4 regions of the Nitrospira marina genome follow, and region 4 is predicted to be linked to each of the others. Evidence: riboswitches for the same ligand, from Rfam matches in the RefSeq annotation. Region 4 holds a riboswitch; each other region holds the start of a gene.
What was found. A riboswitch is a leader RNA that binds a small molecule or an ion and turns the genes downstream of it on or off. The one in region 4 is predicted to bind cyclic di-GMP.
Positions count from the first base shown of each region.

Region 1: linked by a shared signal. The riboswitch ahead of LX98_RS18540 (Ig-like domain-containing protein) and the one ahead of LX98_RS07385 (FliA/WhiG family RNA polymerase sigma factor) in region 4 are both predicted to bind cyclic di-GMP.
Region 2: linked by a shared signal. The riboswitch ahead of LX98_RS15045 (Flp family type IVb pilin) and the one ahead of LX98_RS07385 (FliA/WhiG family RNA polymerase sigma factor) in region 4 are both predicted to bind cyclic di-GMP.
Region 3: linked by a shared signal. The riboswitch ahead of LX98_RS04525 (Ig-like domain-containing protein) and the one ahead of LX98_RS07385 (FliA/WhiG family RNA polymerase sigma factor) in region 4 are both predicted to bind cyclic di-GMP.

Region 1 is NZ_JCANTH010000001.1:4,297,064-4,300,062, reverse strand. Features, by position in the region: gene LX98_RS18545 (cation:proton antiporter domain-containing protein) at 1-584, shown strand, start outside; cyclic di-GMP riboswitch class I at 1,142-1,218, shown strand; gene LX98_RS18540 (Ig-like domain-containing protein) at 1,273-2,999, shown strand, end outside.
Region 2 is NZ_JCANTH010000001.1:3,523,185-3,526,183, reverse strand. Features, by position in the region: gene LX98_RS15050 (hypothetical protein) at 1-759, opposite strand, end outside; cyclic di-GMP riboswitch class I at 1,303-1,383, shown strand; gene LX98_RS15045 (Flp family type IVb pilin) at 1,479-1,649, shown strand; gene LX98_RS15040 (Flp family type IVb pilin) at 1,771-1,974, shown strand; gene LX98_RS15035 (TadE/TadG family type IV pilus assembly protein) at 2,305-2,730, shown strand; gene LX98_RS15030 (TadG family pilus assembly protein) at 2,781-2,999, shown strand, end outside.
Region 3 is NZ_JCANTH010000001.1:1,088,592-1,091,590, reverse strand. Features, by position in the region: gene LX98_RS04535 (hypothetical protein) at 1-111, opposite strand, end outside; gene LX98_RS04530 (hypothetical protein) at 380-529, shown strand; cyclic di-GMP riboswitch class I at 920-1,001, shown strand; gene LX98_RS04525 (Ig-like domain-containing protein) at 1,069-2,999, shown strand, end outside.
Region 4 is NZ_JCANTH010000001.1:1,805,394-1,808,392, forward strand. Features, by position in the region: gene lptG (LPS export ABC transporter permease LptG) at 1-661, shown strand, start outside; cyclic di-GMP riboswitch class I at 962-1,052, shown strand; gene LX98_RS07385 (FliA/WhiG family RNA polymerase sigma factor) at 1,138-2,016, shown strand; gene LX98_RS07390 (cell wall hydrolase) at 2,027-2,596, opposite strand.

The DNA.
Region 1 (2,999 bases), 2.5 Mb from region 4:
CCGGAATCTTATTGGCACGAGTACTCGTGGTGGCTACCTCTGATCCTTTTGGCGCGCGCCGAATTGTTCAACAAGCACGACAACTAAATCCCACTCTTCATATTGTCGTACGAACACGCTATTTAAAGGAATTGCAAGATCTTCAAGAACTAGGAGCCAATGATGTCGTGCCGGAAGAATTCGAAACATCAATTGAGATTTTTGCCTTGGTTCTTCGTACCTATCAGACGCCGAAGGACAGAATTCAAGATAAAGTTGAACAAATTCGTCGGGAGGGGTATCTCCTACTCCGGAGAGGGGAGCTCCCTGAGTTAGCTCACCATCTGCGTGCTGGAACGTTGGCTGATGTGCAAGTCGATACCTGTCGGGTGGAAAACGATTCTCCCGTGCTGGGGAAACCATTGACGCAGTTGCATATCCATGGACGGACGGGCGCTTCGGTGATTGCGATTACACGGGATGGCGTGACGCAATCCAATCCATCTCGCGATACGATTCTAGAGCCAGGTGATGTCCTCGTCCTTCTTGGTGCCCGTGAGCAAATCCGTAAGGCCATCGCCCTGCTTGTGGATGTCAAAATGTGAAAGGCTTGGTCTTGCTTAGGCCTATTTGGACGGCGGGTAAGCCCTTATGGTCGATTCCTCCACAAAATCGTTCCACCCGATGACCATGGCTATTCTTCTTCAGGTGTAGAACGTGGCTGGCGTGAACGTCTTATGTTCTTGGAATCAGGCTTGCCTGCCATGAGAGCTCCATGCTGGAGATAGCTGAATCCCAGATGGGTTCTTGTGAAGGGGATGCGATGCCGGCTGAGCTTTCGCTGAAGGAATGCGTCGCGAACGGGTCTTTTCGTGTTCCAAACAGGAGGGTTTCGTCAAGCAAGGTTCGGGTCTTCATGCCTTGCGCACGTCTCAAGGATGGTGAAGAAGACCCGACAACCGTGCCGGTCAAGAACGATCATGATTAGGCGGCAAGTGCCAGAAGAATTCTCTAACCTTCCCTGCCTGGTTGATGCCTAAAGGCTTTTGGGGATCCACCGATAAAAGCCCGTGAAGTAATTGGTCACGTGTCTCCTCACTCAAAAGCGAGTTTGGATCATTCGAAAGAAGATGGCATAACACAACGTAAACTAGTGGCCTCTTTCCGATAAAGGCAAACCCATTGTGAAGTGGGGACGCAAAGCCACGGGTCAGAATTTCTGATAGCCGGGTTACCGAAGAAAGAGAGACGTGCGGGAATGGGGCCTCTGTATGTGTGCGAAGGAGGTATCCCATGTCCGATGGTCGTGCGGCGAGTCGTCTAAAAAGGTGTCTAGCGTGGTGTATCCTTGGCAGTTGCCTCCTTTTTCTCCCGCAGGGGGCACAAGCCGCGACCAGTGATTCGGCCACCCTCCAATGGACCGCCAATCAAGAGGCCAATTTAGCGGGATATCGGATCTATCGAGGAACCAACCCCGGGGTTTATGGGGTTCCCACGACGGTCGGGAAGATCACGACCCATCAATATACCAACTTACCCACGGACAAAACGCACTATTTTACGATTACGGCTTTCGATGCCTCGGGCAATGAAAGTCTTCCCTCCCCCGAGGTGAAAAAATATATCGCACCGTCCTCCCCCTCTTCCGGTTCTTCTAGTCCGCCGCCGTCCTCCTCGCTCAGTATTTCGAATCTGACCGTTGCCAGTGGAGCCACGTACCTGGTGTCCGCCGTCGGCCTCCAAGCCGGGGGGACGGTGTATCGCGACCGCGCCTATACCTTTACCACGGTCCCTACGAGTGTGCAGGGCGCGGCCTATATCCAAACGGCTAATAATGATAAAGCGGCCACGGCAGCGGCTTTCCTCCGCTTTACGGTGAATCAACCGGTGTCCGTCTCGGTAGCTTATGACGTGCGGCTCACGCCAAAACCGTCGTGGTTGAGCAGCTTTACCGATACGGGCAAGAATCTGGTGACCTCGGATACGACCTTCCGCCTCTATGCTCGGGCTTTCCCCGCCGGGACGATCACTCTCGGGGGTAATGCCGGTGGGGGGAGTGGCAGTATGTATTCCGTCATCGTTCAACCAGCGAAGGGCCCCGCTCCCGATATCACCCCTCCCACGGTAGCTCTGGTTGGCATGCAAAATGGGAAGTCCCTGAGTGGCACCGTTACTGTATCGGCCATCGCCACAGATAATATTGGAGTGGTGGGTGTACAATTCCGACTCAATGGGATCAACCTGGGGGCGGAAGATACGACACTCCCCTTCTCACAAAAATGGAACACGACTGGAGTGGCTCCCGGTCAATATACCTTGACGGCGATTGCCCGCGATGCGGCGGGCAATACCACAAGCTCAGCTCCGGTTACCGGAACCGTCGCCAATCCAACTACGCCACCAACAACTATTTCCACAACCAATCCAACCACGGGCCCATTAGCTATTACCAACCTGACCGTCGCTAGTGGGGCAGCGTATGGCGTGTCCGCAGCGAGCCTTCGCGTCGGAGGGACGGTGTATCGCGACCGCGCCTACACATTTACCACGGTCCCTACGAATGTGCAGGGCGCGGCCTATATCCAAACGGCCAATAATGATAAAGCGGCCACGACGGCGGCCTTCCTCCGCTTTACGGTGAATCAACCGGTGTCCGTCACGGTGGCCTATGACGTGCGGCTGACTCCGAAACCGTCGTGGCTGAGCAGCTTTACCGATACAGGCAAGAATCTGGTGACCTCGGATACGACCCTCCACCTCTTTGTTCGGGCCTTTCCGGCCGGAACGATCACTCTCGGGGGCAATGCCAGCGGGAAGAGCGGCAGCATGTATTCCGTCATCGTTCAACCCTCAGCCCCGGTTACCACCACTGTTACCAATCCGACCACGGGCCCATTAGCTATTACCAACCTGACCGTCGCTAGTGGGGCAGCGTATGGCGTGTCCGCAGCGAGCCTTCGCGTCGGAGGGACGGTGTATCGCGACCGCGCCTACACATTTACCACGGTCCCTACGAATGT
Region 2 (2,999 bases), 1.7 Mb from region 4:
CTCGGTATTTGTGGGTTTTAATTTCCAAGCCCCGAGGCCCAGAAGTGTCCAGCCGAGTGAAATGGGAGTTCGGAGGTGTGGAAGCTCATGTGAGAGATACTGGAGGCTTCGTTCAATTGTGTGAAATGGGGTGTCCCCGGCCAACGCCTGTAAGGCAATGGCCGTGCATTCTGGGAGGGGACGCAGTTCCCGGTTGAAGACGGTGGTACTTCCGTAATTCCATCCACCGCTGGGCAATTGACGATTGAGAAGCATCTGTTGCCCGGCTATGGCACGAGGGTGGGTGCCTAACCCCACCTTCTGCAAGGCCAGGACGGCGAGAGCCGTGGGTACGACCCAGCTGTGGGTGTCAGCAATCCATGGCCAGCCCCGGATGGCGGTGTCGTGTCCAATAATTGATGAGACGGGATTAGAAAAATGTCGTCCCGTAAACCCTATCAGATAGTCCACAGCGCGTGATTGCGTTTCTTGATACTGGGAGTCGCCTTCCCAAGCTAAGATGGCGAGAGGTGTTGGCCAAGAGGCTTCTGGGTGTGAGGGAGAAATGGTCACGCGTCCGTCGTTCGCCTGTTGGGAAGCTAAATACGCTCTTCCCCGGTTGCAGCTTTCATGACGGAAGGCATAGGAAGACAGTGCCAAAACAGCCCAAGCGGTTGCATCGGGTCTGGACTTTTCTCCCGAGTGATAGGGAAATCCTCCATTTGGTTGTTGCCCGGATTGGAGAAGTTCAAGGAAATGATGAAATGGGTTTTGATTCATAAAAGGAAAGGTCACCTTCTGAAGCCATTCAGTAAAGATGCGACTTCCCATGTTGTTCGGTTTGAACAGGAAGAACCTTAAAATTCCCAGGCCTTGCGACTTTGCTTTCTCCGCTTGAGGGTTTTCGCGGATTCTCTAGAGAGATCATGACACTCGTCTTTATTCTGGGACCCTTAAACCGATTCTGTCTGCTAGTTGAAGAAACGCTAGTTGGTAAGACGCCAAGCGCTTCCTGATGGTGGAAAGGAGAATTGCAGGTTCATTGAATGTTGTTCGCTGCAAGACGCAGCTTTTTGGCAATGCCTCTCCGGGAATTTTGAAGGTATTATAAAAACTATCCTCCTTGATCAATAAAGTCCGTTAACCCATCCTATTGTGAACCAATTTGAAAGATATTCTTCAAAAATCTTCGGCAAGTTTTTCCTGTGGAGGTCGATAATGAAGCATGAAAACGAAGAGCCACAGAAAACGAAATGGAAAAATTTCTTGGGTCTACGAACATTTAATCATGACCATGAAACATGGGTTCGGTCGGGTGCCCCTTCCCGATAAGGGCGAACACGTCGAAAGGCGTGGGCGCAAAACCACGGGTCAGGGTTGGTCCCTGATAGCCGGGTTGCCGAAGGCACGGAGAGCCAAGGGGCAACGTTTGCGTCAGAATTTTCCGGGCAGTCTGGCGTAACGAAAGTATTTACCTTCGCCCGTTAAGGAGATGCGCTATGGTTAACCAAGCAATGCGTTTCGTGAATGATGAAGAGGGAGCCACTGCTATTGAGTACGGCTTGTTGGCTGCTTTGATTGCCGCAGTGATTGTCACGGCCGTGACGGCTGTAGGGACCACGCTTAGCAATACGTTCAACCAGATTTCTAGTGATGTAGCGTCCAGCTAAGGAAAAGCTTCTTTCCGCAAAGGTATGTTGAAGTGCCGTTCCCGATACAGCGTGTCGGGGCGGCGCTTCGGCGGAATGTGATGAGTGAAGTTCAGATAAAATGATAGAGGAGGCCAGCATCATGCAGACAATACTCCTGAATCCCTATCATCACTGGTTAAAGCATTTTCTTCAGGATGAGGAGGGCGCGACAGCTATTGAATACGGCCTCATGGCCGCACTTATTGGCGCCACGGTGTTAACGGCTCAGGCTGCCTTGGGAAACGCGGTCAATACGATGTATGTGGACGCCATGGGGATCATCAACGGAGCGTTGGGGAGCTAAATTGATACTTGTCATGCCTCCCGTGAGCGAGGTTGATGGGATTTCCATCGGAAAGTTTCTCACTCCCACTCCTCATTGACCTACCTATACACCTTGTCGTCCTCGCTGGGGGCTAACTTATTAAAAAATACTACGCTGCCTGTGAGAGACAGTCAGCAGTGCTCTTGGGGACTGCGTTTTCCCAACATTTAAGTTGTTCAACTCTTTGTAGATCCCTTAACAATGGCTGGTGCGGGATCTGATCGCTTTTGAACTGCCTGTTAGTGTAATTGGGAGACACGGTCTGGTCGCTACCTCAAAACCATTTAGCCTGGGAGAGGCACGGTTTTTATGAAAACACGTCCAAGTCAACGGTTTCCCAGTTTAAGACAATCCGAGCGCGGCTCGACGGCGGTGGAGTTTGCCCTCATTCTACCGATTCTTGCGTCACTTGCATTTGGAGCGATCGATTTTGGGCGCATGTTGTGGTTTAAGGAAGTTTTGGTGAATGCCACCCGTGTGGGAGCGCGCCAGGGGACATTATTTGCTTCGGGCAATGGCCAGGCAGAAATTGAAGCAGCCATCACGGCTTCTCTTGATGCGGGAGGGGTGGATCCATCAGGGCTCTCGGTGGTGGTAAATGGGGTCGGAAGCCCACAGGGACAGCCGTTAAATGTGGTGTCTACCATCCCCTGGAATTATTTTGTCATCGATAAACTCATTCCTGCGATTTCGACTCCTAACCTACAAGCCTCTGTAACCATGATGATGGAATAAGGCGAGGTGGAATGTCTTGTTCAAATCTTCAATGTGACGGAGAAACAAATATGTGGAAAAAACAACGATGGTCCATTGTCTCACCGCTCTTGAATCAACGGGGCATTGCGGCTATTAACGGGGCATTTATGGCGGTCACAATGGGCATCATGGCAGGTGTGACGATTGATGTCGGGCATGCCTTACTCACACAAAATGAATTGCACAATGCCTCGGATGCCGCCGCGCTGGCCGCTGCGAGACAATTGGGTGTGACTTATCTTACCTTG
Region 3 (2,999 bases), 720 kb from region 4:
GCTGACTTGGAGAAGACGACAGGCGGTTCGTTCCAAGATGTCCGTACTCGCGGCGCTCTCGCGTCGGACATCTCCCGCCTTACAGGGTATGGTGTCAAGGCCTCCAGTCACACGTCATTCTCGACCACTAACTCTCCGATCTTTTGTTTCAGTTTTTTGATCTGCTCTTCTTACAGTGCCTCTTCGTCCTTGGGGCGACGACGCCAGCCATTTTCCGCGGCACGAAGGAACTGCTCCTGCCAGTCTCCTACGTCCCTGCCCGTCAGGTCATGCTGCCTGGCGGCTTCCGCCATCGAGGTTTCCCCTTTCAGGATCCGCAAGACAAGGACAGCTCGTCGCTTTGCTGTCCACCGTTCAATTGGTTCTTCCTGGACTATGCATGAATAATCAGGAGTTCATCTTCCGTCAAATGATTCAATTCTTCTTGATTTCGGCAGAGAGCCCCCGCCAGGCACAGGAAACCTTCATCATTGAAGTATTGATTGAACCAACATATTTCGCAGCAGGCGGGTATTTCTCAAAACGCTAAAGACCAGCCGATCCGGTTTTCTTATCTAAACTCCACGTCATTTTCATTTCCAGCATCTTCCCAATTATAGAAAAGAGTTAATATCGTCAAACTTTAACTGGCAGATTCACTCGGTTTTCAATTCACAGAGGGCCCAATGACATCAATATTTTTTCGAATGATAAGGATGTAAATATCAAATGAAAGAATTCAAATTTTTCATAATGTCTATGATCCTTCTATTCGATTACTTTAGTTTATCGTGTTTGCCGTAATACGGTAATGCCCAATGGCATCGCCATCTTCGCTAAAGTTTTTCTTTACTTCTCCGAAATGTCCGGCAGACCGTTTAGAGGTGCGGAAAAAAAGAAGGGAAACAGACATTGATCATTCATAGTTAAAACAATCCTCTTCCCGAAAAGGCACACCTACTGTGAAGTAGGGCCGCAATGCCAGGAGTCAGGTAGTAACGCCTGATTGTCCGGCTACCGAAGGAAGATCTAATCCATAGGGGGAGGAGAAAATGCGGACTTCGGTCCAAACACGACAAGGAGTAGAGTATGATCCGACCAACCACCACCTTGGGTTTTGTAATCGCGCATACGGCACACCTTATGCTTCTCCTCTTCGGCTTGTCTGTTAGCCCCGCGTATTCGGCCTCCTCTGTCCAACTGACCTGGAATGCAAATACCGAATCGGATTTAGCAGGATATAAAATTTACAAACGGACGTTACCTTCTCAAGGTTTTGGACAACCCATATTTTCAGGATTTCCCAATAATCCATCCTCCCCCTCCACAACCGTTTCCGGGCTCAGTGGGGGCACAACCTATGGATTTATTGCAACAGCATTTGATACAGCAGGAAATGAAAGTACCCCGTCCACAGAAGCAACAATTACTCTACCCACAAATACCCCGCCCCCAGATACGACCGCCCCGACGGTCACGCTGACGGCCCCCAGTGCGGGCACCGTTTCCGGTACGGTGACGGTCACCGCCAGCGCCAGCGATAATGTCGGCGTGACCGGCGTCCAATTCCGGCTCCAGGGCGCCAATCTCGGCACCGAAGATACGACCAATCCTTACAGCACCAGCTGGAATACTACCACCGTTCCAAATGGCTCCTATACTCTCACGGCGATCGCCCGCGATGCGGCGGGCAATACAAAAACCGCCGCCTCCGTCACGGTCACCGTGAACAATACCAGCCCACCACCGCCTTCCGGTTCGTCCCTCTTCGTCAATTTTCAACCGTCCAGCTCATCCGTCCCCAGTGGCTATCAAAAAGATGACGGCAGTGTCTACACCAGCAGCCGTGGCTACGGCTGGACCACCTTCGTCAACACCCGCGAGCGGGATGCCCACACCGATCAACGGCTCGACACATTCATTCATTTTGACTCCGGCACCAGTGTGACCTGGAAATACGATCTCCCAAATGGCGACTATCTCGTTTCGCTAGCCAGCGGCGATCCCAGTTATGAGCAAGGCCCACATCATATTACGATCGAAGGCATCACGGCCATTAACAACCAGACGACTGCCAGTAATCAATTCATTACCATCACGAACCATCCCATCACCGTCTCGGATGGGCAATTGAGTCTGCAATTGACTCGGACTTCTTCTACACATACCATCCTGAATTATGTGATGATCACCCCGGCGTCACCCGATACCACGCCCCCGACGGTCACGTTGACGGCCCCCAATGCGGGCACCGTCTCCGGCACGGTGACGGTCACCGCCAGCGCCAGCGATAATGTCGGCGTGACCGGCGTCCAATTCCGGCTCCAGGGCGCCAACCTAGGCGCCGAAGATACGACCAATCCCTATAGCACCAGCTGGAATACCACCACCGTGCCGAATGGCTCCTATACTCTCACGGCGATCGCCCGCGATGCGGCGGGCAATACAAAAACCGCCGCCTCCGTCACGGTCACGGTGAGCAATACCAGCACACCGCCCGCAGATACGACCGCCCCGACGGTCACGTTGACGGCCCCCAGTGCGGGCACCGTCTCCGGCACGGTGACGGTCACCGCCAGCGCCAGCGATAATGTCGGCGTGACCGGCGTCCAATTCCGGCTCCAGGGCGCCAATCTTGGTGCTGAAGATATGACCAATCCTTACAGCACCAGCTGGGATACTACCACCGTCCGAGATGGCTCCTACGCTCTCACGGCGATCGCCCGCGATGCCGCGGGCAATACGAAAACCGCCGCCTCCGTCACGGTCATCGTGAGCAATACCAGCACACCACCCTCACCCCAACATCACGATCTGAATGGGGACGGTAAGGCCGACCTGGTCTGGCGGAATACAAAAACCGGGCACGTGGCTGGGTGGCTGCTCAATGGCACAAGCGTTGCCGACTCGGGCTTTCTGGGCCAGTTAACTATGGAATGGGCCCTGAAGGGAGTGGGGGATCTAAATGGAGACGGCAAAGCGGATGTCGTCTGGCATAATAGCACGAGCGGCGCGGTGGC
Region 4 (2,999 bases):
CCTCTTACTTACTCCGGAACGTTTGTGGCTTCGGGTGGGACGCAATCACCTTATGCGAATTGATTCGGTGACAGAAGATGGGTATCGTTTAAATGGTATTCACCAGTACACGCTTGATGATCGCTTCAGTCTCAAAGGCATTCTTGAAGGAAAATGGGCAACATTTGTCGATGAGGAATGGATAATAGAGCATGCGATTGAGCGAACATTTCAGGATGAAGAACGCATGCAAGTGAATGGTATGACACGGCAGACGTTGTCTCTCTCTCTCACGCCTGATGATTTTCAGAATTGGCTAGCTCAGTCCCCAGAGCATATGTCCTTGTATCAATTGCATGACTATATTCAAGGGTTAATAGAAGATGGTCATAGTCCTCATCGTTTTTTAACTGATTATTGGTCTCGAATTGCGTACTCCCTTGTTCCTCTGGTGATGATATTGTTAGGGATCTCGGTGAGTCTCCGCGGAAGTGGTGTGCGTGAGGTTGGAATAGCTAAAGGGCTTGGGCAAACCCTGGCAATAGGGTTTTTTTTCTGGGCTGCGCATTCGGTAGGCATAGTTTTAGGACGAAATGGAGCGGTGTTGCCGATCATTGGCAGTTGGATTGCCACAGTCATGTTTTCGATCATCGGAATTAATCTTTTTTTAAGGCTAAAATGAGGGATCCACGATTGTCATGAAGAGCACTGGAAGGAATGTGTGATTGAGATTTTGACCATCCGTTCCTGATCACCATTCGTATTGGTTTTTGATGCTGTGCAATGTATGAATTTGTCAAGTTTTCTCATAAACACGCAAGGGATTTTCTTAATTCCCCCTGACTCGGATCCGATAACATTTCCATGGAGATAGAGTCGAAGAGTAGGGGAGATTCCGAAGATCCAAGGCAGACAGTTATTCGGAAAACTTCAAAAACCCACCGCTTACATGAGGTTGTAATTATCGAATAACGAATTCAACAGGTGACAAGGGCAAACTATCCGTGAGGGTAGGGCGCAAAGCCAAGAAACCCTGAGAACGTTGTTGTTTCAGGGTTCGTCTGGTTACCGAACTGTGTTGGTAGATCCATGCGTTCGTTCATGCGCCCATTCCCTGGAATTGGGCGCTTTTTTTGGTCACCCTGGAAAGGCCAAAATATGGACGAAAACGCACAATCTTTCACAGAGACAGTAGTTGGTATTACAGAACTCGACTCGTCTCACCTCGCTTCGGTTAGTCCAAAAAAAGCAGAACATACGGAAGCACAGGTCCAGCTCGATCAGGAACATGTTGCCCGGGTTTTATTAGAGTTTCTCCCGATCATTCGTCGGATGGCTGGAATTATGGCATTCAGGAATCCCTTTTCCCTGGATGTCGAGGATTTGACCAGCGCAGGGGCTATGGGGCTGTTATCAGCCTTGAAGCGCTATGATCCAACACGCGATATTAAATTTCGCACATTTGCCGAATATCGTATTCGTGGCATGATGTTGGATGAAATTCGGTCGATGGATTGGGTGCCTCGCTCTGTTCGATCTCGCCGAGATCAGGTGCGACAAATAGTTGAAGAGCATCTTCAGAAAAATGGGGTGCCACCGACTACACAGGAATTGGCCACGGTGTTGGGCGTACCCATTGAGGAAATAGAAGGAGTGGGCGGGTGTGATCCTCGCTTAATTAGTCTGGATGAGCCGGTTGGGCAGGGAGAAGATGAGTGCACCCTTCGTGATGTTTTGCCGGACGTTAACCATCTGGACCCTTTTGTGGCCTGTGCGGATGCAGAAATGAAAGCGGCACTGTCAGCGGCGCTGCAGACATTATCGGCACGCCAGCAAGAGGTACTTCAATCGTATTATCATGCGGGATTGACGATGAAAGAAATTGGTCGGCAAATGGGTCTGACCGAATCTGGCGTCTGCCGGGTGCATTCCGGTGCCATTCGGCATCTACGCATAGAGTTGAAACGTATTGAGGATGGGGGACCCAGTGCGCCTCGACCCAGGAATTTGCGAAAAACACCCGTTGGCCGTGACTAATTAAACTAAATTAAATTGTGTGCTTATTAAAAAATTCGTGTCCCCCAATTTGTGCCACTTTACGGTTGACCTGAGCCCACCGGGGAGTTTTGACCAGTTGAGGATTATAAAATAGTACAGCCCCATCCACCACTTTGCGCCCGTCTTGTACAACCTTCCAGGCTAATAAACTATCCTGCATGATTCGATTTGTTTGATCAAATTCCACTTCTTCTGGATTACGTCCCATCCATGGTTCAAACTGTTTTGCCCGAAGAACTGTGCCCTTGACCGTGCCATCGCTGTGGTATTTGAGAGCCATTCGGTTCCGAATGACGGCCGCGACGGCTAACTTTCCAGCAAAACTTTCACCACCGGCTTCCAGATAGATAGTGAGGGCGGCTAAAGTGTCGTCGCTGTGGCTAGATTCCTGCGAATAAATTATTTCTAGAGGCAAAGTTGATACAGACGAAGGAGACGAAAGAACGGATGCAATATCGGCCGAATTTACAGGAGTTGGTGAGACTGGGAGTAAGCATATGGAGAAGGTTTCTATACAGATGATGAGGATACAAGACAACAGTGTTTGGTTTCGTTTCATTTTATCCCTTTAAATCTTGATGGGTTTAGAGTTTTTACTCATTGTTTTTGTTTAGATATTGAGAAGTCAGGTTTAAAAAAATGCTTCTTGGTCACGGCCTTTCGCAAAGTACATGCCATTGACGGTTTAGATTGTTCAATGGAATGTGTTTATGGGAGTCTTGCGTTGTAGGGAGGAGTCTGGTGTTAGACTTTTTGTGTTTTCCTAAATAACAAGTGGCCTTTATCCAGCATTGTGTCGTGGTTTCGGGACATCAAAGAATAGGCCAGCCCTATTTCATGCAATAGTGATTGGAAATAGGGCGATTTCGAGATTCTCGTACTGATCAAAAATCTGACAATCTTAAAAATGGGTTCAGTGAATCAACGAAAAATATGCAGAACGAACAGAGGTCTATCGAGAA